One region of the Micromonospora desertarenae genome, then DNA from elsewhere that is predicted to be linked to it. Evidence: riboswitches for the same ligand, from Rfam matches in the RefSeq annotation. Region 1 holds a riboswitch; the other holds the start of a gene.
The links. Region 1 has a riboswitch for cyclic di-AMP ahead of SM577_RS22890 (C40 family peptidase). Riboswitches for the same ligand answer to the same signal wherever they lie in the genome.

Region 1 (6,815 bases):
CTTCTCCGCCGCGCCCGGTGAGGCGTGCGTCGAGCCGGCCGACGTCCACGCCGACGCCCGGATCAAGGCGGGCGGCGCGGCCAAGCACGAACCGAACGAGCTGACCCTCGCGGAGAGCCGCGAGCGGGAGGCCGACCTGGCCGCCGCGCTCCGGGAGCGCGCCCGGTTCCGCACCGGCGCCGGGGCGAGCACCCTCGCCGCCACCGTGACCGTCCCGGTGGTGGTGCACGTGATCCAGCGGGACAGCACCCGGGCCGGCGGCAACATCCCGGACTCGATGATCACCTCGCAGATCAACGTGCTGAACCAGTCCTACAGCGGCGCGACCGGCGGCGCGGCCACGGCGTTCAGCTTCCAGCTACAGAAGATCAACCGGGTGACCAACCCGGCGTGGTACCCGATCGTGCAGGGCTCGTCGGCGGAGCGGTCGATGAAGACCTCGCTGCGTGAGGGCGGCAAGAACACCCTCAACATGTACCTGGGCGAGCTGAGCGACGACCTGCTCGGCTGGGCGACCTTCCCGCAGCGCAAGCTGAGCAGCATGGATGGCGTCGTCGTGCTGAGCGAGTCGCTGCCGGGTGGCACCGCCACCAACTACAACCAGGGCGACACCGGCACCCACGAGGTGGGCCACTGGCTGAACCTCTACCACACCTTCCAGGGCGGCTGCTCGGGTCAGGGTGACAGCGTCAGCGACACCGCGGCCGAGGCTTCGCCGGCCTTCCAGTGCCCGACCGGGCGGGACACCTGCACCGCCCCGGGCGTGGACCCGATCACCAACTTCATGGACTACACCTACGACTCGTGCATGTACCAGTTCACCGCCGGGCAGGCGAGCCGAATGCTGACCGCGTGGAACGCGTACCGCGCGGCCTGACCTGACGTACGCCATCGGTGCCGGCTCCGGAGGACGGAGCCGGCACCGGTGTCTTCGGGCTCAGGCGGCCTCGCGGCGGCGCATCCGGGGGGCGGGGTCGGCGGCCGGGGCGTCGGCCGGCGCACCCGGGTCGAGCCAGACCTGGACGGCGGGGTGGCCGTGCCCGTTGCCGGGGCCACCCGCGGCGCCGGCGTCGCGGCGGGTCAGCATCGCCACGTCGACGGTGAACTCGAACAACCGCCAGTCGACGTGCGGGGCGGCCCGGTAGCTGCGGGCCAGCCGGGCGACCCGGGCCGGGTCGGTGACCGGGCGGGCGCGCCCGGCGACGTAGGCCTCGTCGTCGCTCTCCTCGGGCGGGAAGGAGTGCAGCGCGTAGCGGCCGTCGCGTTCCAGGTCGCGCCGTTTCGGCGAGTCGACCACGAAGCAGAACAGCCCCTCGTCGGTGATCACCGGGGAGACCGGGTGCACCCGGGGCCCGCCGTCGGCGCGGACCGTGGCCAGGTAGCCGAAGCCCGGCCCGTACTGCTGCATGAGAAGGCGGATCCCGTCGGCGAGTCGGGGCTCGTCAGCGGCGAATTCGGACCAGGATGCCATGTGGACATTCTATCGAACAGGTGTACGAAGACCTAGTCCGACACGCAGGTCACCCCGGCCGCTTCGCTATGGTGTTCCGATGCTGCTCTCCGACCGCGACCTGGTCTCCGAGATCAAGGCGGGCACCCTGGCGCTGGAGCCGTTCGAGCCCACGCTGGTGCAGCCGTCCAGCATCGACGTACGCCTGGACAAGCTGTTCCGGGTCTTCAACAACCACCTCTACACCCACATCGACCCGGCGCGGCAGCAGGACGAGCTGACCTCGGTGGTGGAGGTGCCCGACGGCGAGCCGTTCGTGCTGCACCCGGGCGAGTTCGTGCTCGCCTCCACGCTCGAGGTGATCTCGCTCGGCGACCAGCTCGCCGGCCGGCTGGAGGGCAAGTCGAGCCTGGGCCGGCTCGGCCTGCTCACCCACTCCACCGCCGGCTTCATCGACCCCGGCTTCTCCGGGCACGTGACGCTGGAGCTGTCGAACGTGGCGAACCTGCCGATCACCCTCTGGCCGGGCATGAAGATCGGCCAGCTCTGCATCTTCCGGCTCTCGTCGCCGGCCGAGCACCCGTACGGCTCGGCCGTCTACGGCTCGCGCTACCAGGGGCAGCGCGGCCCGACGCCGAGCCGCTCCTGGCAGCAGTGGCGCACCTGGCCGACCCGCTGACGCAGCCGAAAAGGGGCCCGCTCCGGCGCCGGAGCGGGCCCCTTTTCGGTGGTACGCGGTCAGCCCGGCCGGCCGTAGCTGTGGATCGGGCCGTCGTCGACCTTCTTCATCTTGATCGGCACCCCGGCGCGGGAGGCGTGCACCACCCAGCCGCCGCCGACGTACATGCCGACGTGGTGCAGGTCGGAGTAGTAGAAAACCAGATCGCCCGGGCGCAGCTCTCCCCGGCTGACCGTCCTGGTGACCCCGCGCTGCTGCGCGGCGTTGTGCGGCAGCGAGACCCCGGCCTTGGCCCAGGCGGCCAGCATCAGCCCCGAGCAGTCGTACGAGTTCGGGCCCTCGGCGCCCCAGACGTACGGCTTGCCGATCTGGGCGCAGGCGAACTTGACAGCGACCCCGGCCGCGCCGCCCGGGTAGCTGGCCGGGCAGGGGGCGGGGCGCAGCGGCCCGCCGCCGCCGTTGCCGTAGACCTTGATCCGCAGCTTCTGCAGCCGGTCGATCTCGGCGTTGATCTGCTTCTTCTTCGCCGCCAGTTGCGCCTCGGTCTTGGCGAGTTGGGCGACCATCTCGTCCAGCGGCGCCTTCTTGGCGGCCAACTGGTCGCGCAGGTCGGCGACCTGCCGAACGTCCTGCTGCTGGCGGTGGGCGAACCGGTCGAGCAGTTCGAGCTGCCCGACCACCTCGCTCGGCGAGCGGCTGTCCAGCACGGCGTTGATGGTGAGCACGTTCTCGCCCTTGTAGGCGCGGACGGCCAGCGCGCTGACCTTCTCCATCGCCTGGTCGACCTGGGCCTGGAGCGGCTTGATCTGGGCGGCCAGGGCGTCGGCCTGCTTCCGCTTGGCGGCCAGGTCCTGGCGGGTGGCGTTGTGCCGTTCGATGATCGGTTCGAGCTTGTTCCAGTCCTCGTCGATCTGGCGCTCGATCTCGGCGACGGTGGGTTCGGCGTGGGCCGCCGTGGCGCCGCCGGTCAGAACGACGGCGAAGCCGACCAGGGCGGCGAGTGCGGTGGTGCAGCGGGACCAGCGTGGGCGCGGCGCAGCCGTGGTCGGGTCGGCGGACGCCGACCGTGCCGACGGTGGCCGCGGGGCATGGTGTGCCACCGGGCTCCGTACTCCTTCTTCCCAGACCGCCTACCGGGTTAGCTGACGGGTTCGGGCGGGAAGGGGACGCCCTACCGCAGTGGCTGCGGATTCACCCCGGGTTACCTGGTTCCCCGGTTCGCTCGGAAGCGATTCGGCGGTGTCGGACCGTTACCGCCCGGGTTGGACGGACCTGTTGTCGGGCCGACGAATGACCAGAGTAGAGACGCTCGTTATCAATCCGCAACCCGTGTCGCCGTGACACTCCGTACGCCACAGGGATCGACAGCCTTCGGCGGGGCGGGCCGAAGGTTTTCTTCTTCAGGAGTTGATGCATGGAAAGGTATTGACGTAAGGCCGGGCCCGGGGTGAAGGTGACCGCATCGTCCACCCGTCTGAGCAGGGGGTCCGATGCAGTCGTCCACGAGATCCACGAGATCCACGAGATCGAGGAGCAGGCGCGCCCTGCTCGCCGCCGCCGCGGCGCTCGCCATGGCGGTCACCCCGTTCGCCGCCGGTCCGGCCGCCGCCGAACCCCTCGACCGGCAGCAGCAGTACGCCGCCGCGGCCACCGAGTTCGGCGTGCCGGAGAGCGTCCTGCTCGCCGTGTCGTACCTCGAGTCGCGGTGGGACACCCATCCCGGCAACCCGAGCACCAGCGGCGGTTACGGCCCGATGCACCTCACCGACGCCGCCCACGTCACCGCACAGCCCGCCCGCGGCCACATCGACGAGGGCGAGGACCCGCGCGGGGACGACGCTCGGCCGCTGACCGTCACCGCGCCGGTCGGAGCCGGGTCGCCCCCGGCCGCCCCGGCCGACGCCGCGCTGCAGACCCTCCAGGCCGCCGCCGCGCTGACCGGCGCCAGCGAGGAGGCGTTGCGCTCCGACCCGACCGCGAACATCCGCGGCGGCGCGGCGCTGCTCGCCGCGTACCAGCGGGAACTGGGTGCCCCGGTCGGCGCGGACAGCGACCCGGCGGCCTGGTACGGCGCGGTGGCCCGCTACTCGGGCGCCGGCGCCGAGGACACCGCCGCCGCCTTCGCCGACGAGGTGTACGGCCAGATCAACGCGGGCGCGACCCGGACCACCGACGACGGGCACCTGGTGACCCTCGCCGCGCGCGACGTCAGCCCGGACGAGTCGACGCTGCACAGGCTCGGGCTGCGGCGGGCGGAGCGGCCCGACGGGCTGGAGTGCCCGATCGGTCTCGGCTGCGAGTGGATCCCGGCCCCGTACGAGAAGTACGGCCCGGGCGCCGGCGACTACGGCAACCACGACCTGGGCAACCGGCCGGCCCAGCAGAAGATCGAGTACATCGTCATCCACGACACCGAGGGCTACTTCTGGCCCAGCGTCGGCCTGGTGCAGCGGGCGGACTACGTGGGCTGGCACTACACGCTGCGCTCGGTGGACGGTCACATCGCCCAGCACATCAAGACCAAGGACGTCGGCTGGCACGCCGGCAACTGGTACGTCAACGCCAAGTCCATCGGCCTGGAGCACGAGGGCTTCGCCGGCCACGGCACCTGGTACACCGAGGCGATGTACCGCACCTCGGCCAAGCTGGTCCGGCACCTGGCGCTGCGCTACAACATCCCGCTCGACCGGCACCACATCATCGGGCACGACAACGTCCCCGGCACGGTGGCGGCGAACGTCGCGGGCATGCACTGGGACCCGGGGCCGTACTGGGACTGGTCGCACTACTTCGACCTGCTGAAGGCGCCGTTCCGGGCCACCGGCACGGCGCGGACCGGGCTGGTGACCATCGACCCCGACTTCCCCGACAACCAGCCGGCGTTCACCGGCTGCTCGCGGCAGCCGCCGGGGGTGCCGACCCCGCCGCCGCCGGTCACCGACCCCTGCCCGCTGCGCGGCTCCTCCGCGGTGCTGCTGCGCAGCGCGCCGAGCCACGACGCGCCGCTGGCCGTGGACCTCGGCGAGCACCCGGACGGTTCGCCGGGCACCATGTACGTCCCGGACCACAGCGCCCGCGGGTCGGCCGGCCAGACGTACGCGGTGGCCGAGGTGCGGGGCGACTGGACGGCGATCTGGTACCTCGGCCAGAAGGCGTGGTTCCACAACCCCGCGTCGGCGCCGACGGCGAAGTGGGCCACCGGCTTCGTGGTGACGCCGAAGCCCGGCAAGGCCACCATCCCGGTCTACGGGCGGGCCTACCCGGAGCGGGACGCCTACCCGGCCGGCGTGCCGTACCAGGCGATCTCACCGCTGCAGTACACGCTCGCCGCCGGGCAGCGGTACGCGGTGGGCGCGGTCGTGCCGAGCGAGTACTACCGCGCGGTGACCTTCGACGGCTCGTCCCCGGGCGACTGGACCGTCGTCCGCGGCGACCTGCGCTACGTGCAGGTCCAGTTCGGTCACCGGATCGGCTACGTGAACCTGGACGACGTGCTGATCCTGCCGTCCCCGGTCGGCGCTCCGCGGTGAGCCGCCCGGCCTGAGACGGGGCTCGGCACCGATTCGCGGAAACACCGAGGGCCCCCGGTCGGTCGACCGGGGGCCCTCGGGCGGTTCGGGACGGATCAGGGTCGGCGGAATCCGGCGACCGGCATGGTGTTGATGCTGGAGACGTTGACCGGTTTGCCGGCGCGTGGTGCGTGCACCATCTTGTCGTTGCCGAGGTAGAGCCCGACATGGTGCAGGTCGCTGAAGAAGAAGACCAGGTCACCCGGGCGCGCGTCGGAGCGCGAGATGGCCTTGCCCTCGTTCCACTGGGCGCCGGTGTGGTGGGTCAGGTAGACCCCGGCCGCCTTGTAGGCGTACTGGGTCAGGCCGGAGCAGTCGAACGAGTCCGGGCCGTCGGCGCCCCACACGTACGGCTTGCCGACCTGGGCGCAGGCGGTCCGGATCGCGATCCGGGCCTTCTCGCTGACCACCCCGTTGATGGTCGGGCACTGGTCCGTCTTGACGGTGGTCACCGGCAGCATCTTCTCCAGCCGCTTGACCTCGGCCTCGATGTGCTTCTTCTTCGCCGCCAGCTCGTTCTGCTGCTTCACCTGGTCCGCGATCAGCGTGTCGAGCTGCTGCTTCTGGTCGTCGTACTTCTTGCGGACCGCGAGCACACCCTCGATCTGCTTGCGCTCCTGGGCGGCCAGCCGGTCGAGGAGGGTGAGCTGCTCGGTGAGCGTGCTCGGCTTGGCGCTGACCAGCAGGGCGGCGACGTCCTGGGACGGGCCGGTGATGTAGTAGCGGGAGGCGAGGTCGCCCACCCGGTCCATCGCCAGCTCGCTCTCCAGCGCCAGCGGCTGGATCTTCTTCTCCAGGTCCGCGGCCTTGCTGCGGTTCTTCTTCAGCTGCGCCCGCACCTTGTTGTACTGCTCGATGGTGGGCTCCAACTGCTCCCACTGCTTGTCGATCTGCGCCTCGATCTCCTCGACCGAGGGCGCGGCGTACGCCGGCGCGGCGAGCAGACCGGCTCCAACGGCCGCGGCGGCGACCAGGGTGAGCAGACGGTGGGCGGCCCGGCGCAGGCCACCCGGACGAGCAGACCGTCCCGGTGCGTGACGATGGGGGGGCATGGTTGCCACCGGCACCGACTCCTTAGCGTCCGACCGCCGGGCGCCTCGCAGAGGGGAAGAGGCGA
Region 2 (7,272 bases), on a different contig from region 1:
ATGATCCGGTCCATCGCGGCGGGGTGGCCGTAGAGGTGCACCGGCAGGATCGCCACCGTGCGCGGGGTGACCGCCGCGGCGACCGCCGCCGGGTCGAGGCAGAAGCTGGCCGGTTCGATGTCGACGAAGACCGGCCGGGCGCCCACCAGCCGGACCGCGTTGGCGCTGGCGGCGAAGGAGAACGACGGGACGATCACCTCGTCGCCGGGGCCGAACCCGAGCGCCATCAGGGTCAGCTGGAGGGCGGACGTGCCCGAGTTGACAGCGACGCAGTGCCGGCCGGCGACCAGCTCGCCGAACTCCGCCTCGAACGCGGCCACCTCCGGCCCCTGCACGACGCGGCCGCTGCGCAGCACCCGCACCGCCGCCTCGATCTCGGCCTCGCCGATGACCGGCCTCGCCGGTGGAATCACTTCTGTGGTCAGCCCGGCCATGGGGCTTCCTCCTGTCGAACAGCTACCGCGTCCGGATCGGACGCGGCGCTACGTCGTTCGGATGTGGACAGGAGGGGTGGTGGGGTTACGGACGGGTGACCCGGTGGGGGTCGGCGCGGAAGGGCCACCCGGACAAACAGGACGCCCGGCGCACTCCGGGACGTACGGGCATGTTATCCCGAGGACTCGGGGCGTCGCGGCACAACACCCTGATCCCCGCCGGGAACCGGCGCGGCGGGGCTCAGCGGTACGGGTCGACCAGGGCGAGCACCGACTCCGGGTCCTCCACGTGCGCGTTGTGCCCGAGACCGGGCAGCGTCACCACCGGCACCCCGAACTCCTTGAGCTGCTCGTCGGAGACCATCGGGTCACGCTCGCCGCGCGCCAGCACCACCGGCACGTCGGTCGCCGCCAGCAGAGCCGGCAGGTCCGGCTCCCCCACCGCGAACGCGGCGTTGTCCATCGCCAGCCGCCAGCGGCCGTCGACCTGCCGCAGCCCGGCCTCGACGACGGGATGGTCCGGGGCGAACAGTCCGGTCAGCCCGGCCACCCGCAGGTAGCGACGGGCCGCCTCGTCGCGGCTGGCGAACCAGGTGACCGGGCGGGCGGCCAGCTCGGCGGCCCGCTCCAGTTCGGCCGGCGACCAGACCGCCTTGATGCCGAGCCCGACCACCGCGTCCACCGTCAGCCCGGCGGTACGCGCGGCCAGCGCCAGACCCACCACGCCGCCGAGGGAGTGCCCCAGCACGACGAGCCGGTCACCCGGCTTCAGGCCACCGGCGACCTGCCCGGCCAGCCCGGCGAAGGAGTACCGCGGCAGCGGCGGGGACCAGCCGTGCCCGGCCAGGTCCGGCGCCAGCCACCGGCCGGCCCACCGGCGCTCCAGCAGGGGCGCCCAGGGCAGCCACACCTCGCCGGTGGCGCCCATGCCGTGCAGCAGCAGCAGGAGCGGTCGCCCGCCGTCCCGGGTACCCGATTCGTCGACCATAGGGCGCAGTGTGCCACCGGTCGGACACCCGGGGCGAGAGCCGGGCGCCCCTACGCGCCGGGCGCCGGCCCCCGTGGTGGGGAGCCGGCGCCCGAGACGGAGGGACGCGGCGGCGGTCAGGCGGAGTAGCCGCGGGTCGCCGCCCAGTTCGCCAGGTCGATTGTGGTCATCCAGTACGAGGCGGTGGCCGGGTTCGCCGAGTCGGCGATCTTCACCAGCCGGCCGTCGTCGTCGTAGCCGACCACGGCGATGTAGTGCCCGCCGGGGAAGGAGTGCCAGCCGCCGCCGGTGTCGGTGGCGCTGCCGGCCACGTTCACCACGACACCGCGCTTGTCGGTGATGGCCCGGACCACGTCGGCCTGGAGCTGGTCCATCTGGGCCGGGGTGGCGGCCCCGCCCGGGATCATCCGGGTCCGGTACGGGTCGCCCTTCACCACCGCGTTGAGCACCCGGGTGGTGTCGTTGGCGGAGTTGGTGCCCATTTCGGTGGTGCCCAGCTGGGCGCCGAGGGCGTCCTGGCTGCGGTCGATACCGGCGGCGCTGAGCGCGTTCCGCACGGCCGCCGGGCCGCAGTTGTAGAAGGTCGTCTGGGCCTGGTAGTCGTAGTCGAGGACCTTGCGCGACGGCGGCTTCGGCGCCGCCTTGCGGGTCAGGTCCGGGTTCGGCGCGGCCGACGAGGCGGCGGCCGAGGGAGCGGCGCTCGACGGGGCGGCGCTCGACGGGGCGGCGCCGATCCGGGCCTCGCCACGGGACGCCACGGCGGGCGCGTCACGCAGTTCGGCGACCGTGGCCTGGGCCGGCGCCGAGGTCGGGGCCTCGTCGGTGCCGGCGGCGAGCGCGCCGGCGCCGGAGGCCAGCACCAGGGCCGCGGCCGAGGCGGCGGCCACCTGGTAGGGGCGCTCGGTGGCGATGCGCCGCAACTGGCGCTTGAGGTGGTGCTTCATGGTTCCTCCACGGGACTCGGGGGCGAGCGGCGCACACGCGGTGCCGGCGGGCAGGCCGGCTCGACCGCGCGGACCCCTGGTCCGCGGGTTGGTGGGCCACTCAGGGAAGCGCCCGGACGTCGGGCGGGGCGGTTGCCGGCGGGTCAGCTCGCGACCGGGGCGAGCAGGACGGGCACCGCGGGGCCGTGGAGGCGGGGGAAGAACCGAGGGGTGGGATCGTGCTGCACGAGGATGGAACTCCTTCCGACACCGCCGACCGGGTTAGCTGACGGATTCGGGCGGGAAGTACGCCCTACCACGGGCCGCGGCCCGCGGATTCACCCCAGAGGTGCATTGGTTCCCCGGTTCGTGTGATCACGATTGAGCGGGTCGGCGCGGCGTCGCCTCTTGCGATCGGTTACCGCACCGGACGGGCCGACACTACTGGTCGGTTCGGAGCCTGCCAAGCCCGGTTCACCTGCGTAAACCTGCTTCGGCGCGACAATTTTGCGGCCAGTTACGCACTGGCGTGACTCAATGGGACAGCCCTCTCCGACCGCGTTACCGGGCGACAATCGGACAAGCGTGCGGCGTCGGCGGGGAATTGACGGCGCACCTCGGCCGGTCCGTGCCGGATGACCGTTTTCCCATTGGCTGTGACCGGCGTCACCGGAATATTTCCCGATCAACCAACCCGGGCCGGGCGCCACCGGGCCGGGGCCACGGAACGGGCCGGCACCGCGTCGACCCGGGACGCGGGCAGCCGGCCCGGCCGGAGCCGGGCCGCGGCGGCGTACGCCTCGGCGGCGAGGGCCCGCGCCGCCTCGGCGGCCAGTTCGGCGTCCCGCCACGCCGACCGCTCCCGCTCGGCGGCCAGCCGGTAGCCGGCCCGGCGCTGCTCGCGTACCGCCCGGGCGAGCACGATCTCCTGCTCCACCGGGTGCCGCCGGGGATCCCAGCCGGCCCGGTGGCAGAACACGTCGGACAGCTGCCGGGCGGACAGCTCCCCGCGCCAGTGGGCGGCCATCGCCGCGTGGTGCAGCCAGCGCTCGCGGGCGGCGTACTCGGCGGGCGTGCGCGGTGTGCGCGGGGCCGGCAGGGCGGCGGCCCCGGCGAACCGGCGGGCGGCGGTCTCCGCCTCGTCGTAGGCCTGCCAGGTGCGCTCCACCTCGGCCTGCGCGGCGAGCCAGTCGGCGCGCCGGCGGCGGGCGGTCTGCGCCGCACGGGTGGCGGCGACGGCCACCTCCTCGGCGTACCGGCGCAGGTCGGCGAGGTCGGGCTCGGCCGGCTCGGCGGCCGCCGGGGCGGACTCCTCGTCCGTGGGGCGCTCCGGGCGGGCGACCAGCACGGTGAGCACGGTCAGCGCCAGCACCAGCAGGCCGGACCAGATGGCGGCGGCCCGCGGCACGTCGATCAGGAACTGGTGGTAGAGGACGGTCTCCAAGGTCGGCACCTCACGGGGGAAGCGGATGCGGAAGCGGGAGCCGCGCCCGGACGTGGTGGAAACACCGCCGACGCCGGACGGGGGCGGATTGCGATCGCGGGCGGGGCGGGGACCCCGCGGACGGATCAGGCGTGCGGCGGGGCGCGCGGGGTGCGGACGGCCGGGACGGACCCGGCCGGCACCGGCGCGGCAGCGGCGAGGGCCGCGGGTGGGGCGGCGGCCGGCACGACCCAGGCGACCCCGCCGGCGAGCGCGGCGGGCCGCTCGTCGCCGGCGGCCGTCGACGCGGACCCGGCGAGCACGACGGCCGCCCCGGAGGAAACAGCGAGGCCGGGGACCGGGCGGCCGGTCGGACCGGCGACGGCGACACCCGGGACCGGCTCGCCGGCGAGGCCGACGCCGTGGACGGGGCGGCCGGCGAGGGCGGCGTCGTGGACCGGGTGGCCGGTCGGGCCGGTGAGAGCGGCCCGGTGCGCCGGGTGGGCCCCGGGTCCGTCGGCGAAGGCCGCGCCGGGCCGGGTCGACGCGACCGGACCGGCCGGCGTGTCGGTGAGGCGGGGCACGGCGGCGCACACCGCCGGCTCCGGGCCGGCCGGTGCGGCGACCGCGCCGGGCGCTCCGAGGGCGATCGCCACGGCGACGGCGAGGCCGGCCGTCAGTCGCGCGGCCCAGCGCGCCACCCACCACAACGGACAGGTGAGCGCGACCGGAAGCACGACGACAACGCTACCGCCCGGCCCGGTCCCCCGCACCGCTGCCGGGCGTGTCGCGGTTTCGCCGCGCCGACGGCACGACCAGGGTGGACGGGTCAGCGCGAGTCGACGTACGCCGATGGCCGCTCGGGCGCGCGCGGGCTCGGCACGGCGCTGCCCGGGGCCGGCGGGGTGGGCGTGCCGGCTGCCGCGTCCGGCACCGCGCCGCCGACCGTCCGCTTCGGACGGCGCGGCGCCAGCCGGCGCATCATCGGCGTCTCGACCCAGCGGTGCAGCAGCGCGGCCAGCCCCAGGTTCAGCAGCAGGAAGCCGAGCACCACGAGCGGGCCCCACCAGCCGGTGAAGCCGGTCCCCCAGTCCCCGGTGAGCCGGAGCACGGTGATCATCACGAAGACGTGCACCAGGTAGAAGGCGAACGAGACCTCACCGAGCCAGATCATCGGCCGGGAGCGCCACGGCGAGCGCAGCCCGCGCACGTCGGCGTCCGCCGCCGCGGTGATGACCAGGATGTACGCCACCGAGAGCAGCGCCGCCCACAGCTCGGCCCGGATCCACTGCGCGGCGACCACCCAGGTGACCGCGAAGATCAGGCTGGCCAGCGGCAGTCCCGGCCCCCGCCACCGGCCCCGGCGCATCAGCTCGGCCGCGGCCACCCCCATCCAGAACTCCAGCGACCGCACCGGCGGGAAGACCTGGGTGAACCACCAGCGGTCGGCCTCGGGCACCAGGGCCTGGCCGGGCCAGAGCGCGAGGATCAGCAGCGGCACCCCGACCACCACCGCCCACAGTGCCCCGGACCGGGCCCGGCGCACCAGGGGCAGCACCAGCGGCAGGCAGAAGTAGAAGAAGAACTCGCAGGACAGCGACCAGCTCACGGTGTTGACGCTGTAGAAGTAGCCGGGTCGCGGGTCCCAGGCCTGCACCAGGAAGAGGTTTTCCAGCGCGGCGCCGACGTCGACCGGGTCGGCGAACCAGAGCCCGACCAGCAGGACCAGCGCCCAGAGCAGCAGGTGGTTGGGGTAGATCTTGGCGAACCGGCGACGCCAGAAGGCCCACGGGGAGTCGCCGGGACGGGCCGACCAGACCAGCACGAACCCGCTCAGGATGAAGAAGAACTGCACGCCGGACAGGCCCAGGGTGAAGAACCAGTTCACCACGGCCTGGTGGTCGGGCTCCGCGATGATCCGCATGGTGCCGGCGTGGAAGCCGAAGACCAGCAGCGCGGCGATCCAGCGCAACCCGGTCAGCGACGGCAGGCGGTTGGCGGACCGCGTGGTGCAGCCCGGCGCGACGGTGGCGCCCGTCATGCGCGACTCCCGGCAGTCGGCGAGCTGACCAGCACGTACGGCTCCTTCTCGGCGGCGTCATGGGCGGCCGCCGGCCGGAGCACCGGGTGGCGTTCCGGGGCGAATCGCCCGCCCGGGCACCCTACCCGGCCCGGCCGACCGGTCGGCCGGGCCGGGGCACGACGGTGACGGGCGTCTGTGCACGGGGCGGCGGGTGGCCTAATATTCCCCGAACCCTCAGGTGCGAGCCGCCCGGCCCGGTGGCCGGCCGGAGTCGAGCGGTGACGCGGTGTCCGCACGACCGCTCCCGAGGGCGGACGAGAGGCGGAGCGGCGCGATGCACCAGCGGATCCTGATGCGGGCCAAGAAGGGCCCGTTCGACGTCTACTCCCCCGAGGAGGCGTTCGAGGGCAACTGGATCGGCGAGAACAACGGCAACCTCGTCTTCAGCCACGCCGCGCACAAGCTGCTCAAGACCCGCGGCACCGAGATCACCTCGAACGAGTTCCGGATCGACCTGCGCGAGGCCGACCTGGTCAACGAGCGGTACGACGTGTTCGTCATCCCGCTCGCGAACGCCTTCCGGCGCAGCTACGCGCACCGGCTGGTCACCATGACCAAGTTCATCGAGCGGCTGAAGATCCCGGTGGTGGTGCTCGGCGTCGGCGTGCAGACCGACGTCAACGGCGACCGGGAGTACCTGCGTCCGATCGACGACGTGGTGACCAAGTTCGTCCGGGCGGTGCTGGACCGGTCGCACAGCATCGGCGTACGCGGCGAGATCACCGAGGGCTACCTGCGCACCCTGGGCTTCTCCGCGGTCGACGTGATCGGCTGCCCGTCGATGTTCCTGCACGGCGACAGCCTGCGGGTGGAGAAGAAGAAGGCCACCCTCGACCGGGACGATCGGGTGGCGCTGACCATCTCCCCGTACGTCAAGTCGATGGCGAAGATCGTCGCCGCGCACCTGGAGCGCTACCCCAACCTGCGCTACCTGCCGCAGGACCTGAAGACGCTGGGCACGCTGCTCTACGGCGACGCGCCGGAGGACCGGGGCAAGACCGCGGCGATCCCGATCCACACCTCGCACCCGCTGTTCGTCGAGGACAAGGTGCGGATGTTCCTCGACCCGTGGACCTGGATGGACTACCTCTCCGGGTTCGAGTTCGCCTTCGGCACCCGGATCCACGGCACCATCACCGCGCTGGTCTCGGGCACGCCCGGTTACCTGTTCGCGCACGACTCGCGCACCCTGGAACTCGCCCGCTACTTCGACATCCCGCACCGGGTGATGAAGGACGTGCCGGCCGACGTCGACGCCGCGCAGCTCTACGACGAGGCCGACTACACGGCGCTCAACGACGGCCACAAGGCCCGGTACGAGACCATGCTGTCCTTCCTGACCAAGCACGACCTGGGCAACTCGTTCGCCGACGGCGACAGCGCGGCCCGCTTCGACGCCCAGGTGCGGGCGACCACCTTCC

Region 2: linked by a shared signal. The riboswitch ahead of SM577_RS26465 (C39 family peptidase) and the one ahead of SM577_RS22890 (C40 family peptidase) in region 1 are both predicted to bind cyclic di-AMP.

What each region holds. Positions count from the first base shown of each region.
Region 1 is NZ_JAXCFQ010000011.1:232,709-239,523, reverse strand. Features, by position in the region: gene SM577_RS22905 (zinc metalloprotease) at 1-877, shown strand, start outside; gene SM577_RS22900 (pyridoxamine 5'-phosphate oxidase family protein) at 938-1,471, opposite strand; gene dcd (dCTP deaminase) at 1,551-2,129, shown strand; gene SM577_RS22890 (C40 family peptidase) at 2,189-3,229, opposite strand; cyclic di-AMP (ydaO/yuaA leader) riboswitch at 3,242-3,378, opposite strand; gene SM577_RS22885 (N-acetylmuramoyl-L-alanine amidase) at 3,620-5,659, shown strand; gene SM577_RS22880 (C40 family peptidase) at 5,755-6,765, opposite strand.
Region 2 is NZ_JAXCFQ010000015.1:140,413-147,684, forward strand. Features, by position in the region: gene SM577_RS26455 (DegT/DnrJ/EryC1/StrS family aminotransferase) at 1-434, opposite strand, end outside; gene SM577_RS26460 (alpha/beta fold hydrolase) at 676-1,422, opposite strand; gene SM577_RS26465 (C39 family peptidase) at 1,539-2,366, opposite strand; cyclic di-AMP (ydaO/yuaA leader) riboswitch at 2,602-2,743, opposite strand; gene SM577_RS26470 (hypothetical protein) at 3,031-3,798, opposite strand; gene SM577_RS26475 (hypothetical protein) at 3,915-4,505, opposite strand; gene SM577_RS26480 (acyltransferase family protein) at 4,598-5,809, opposite strand; gene SM577_RS26485 (polysaccharide pyruvyl transferase family protein) at 6,126-7,272, shown strand, end outside.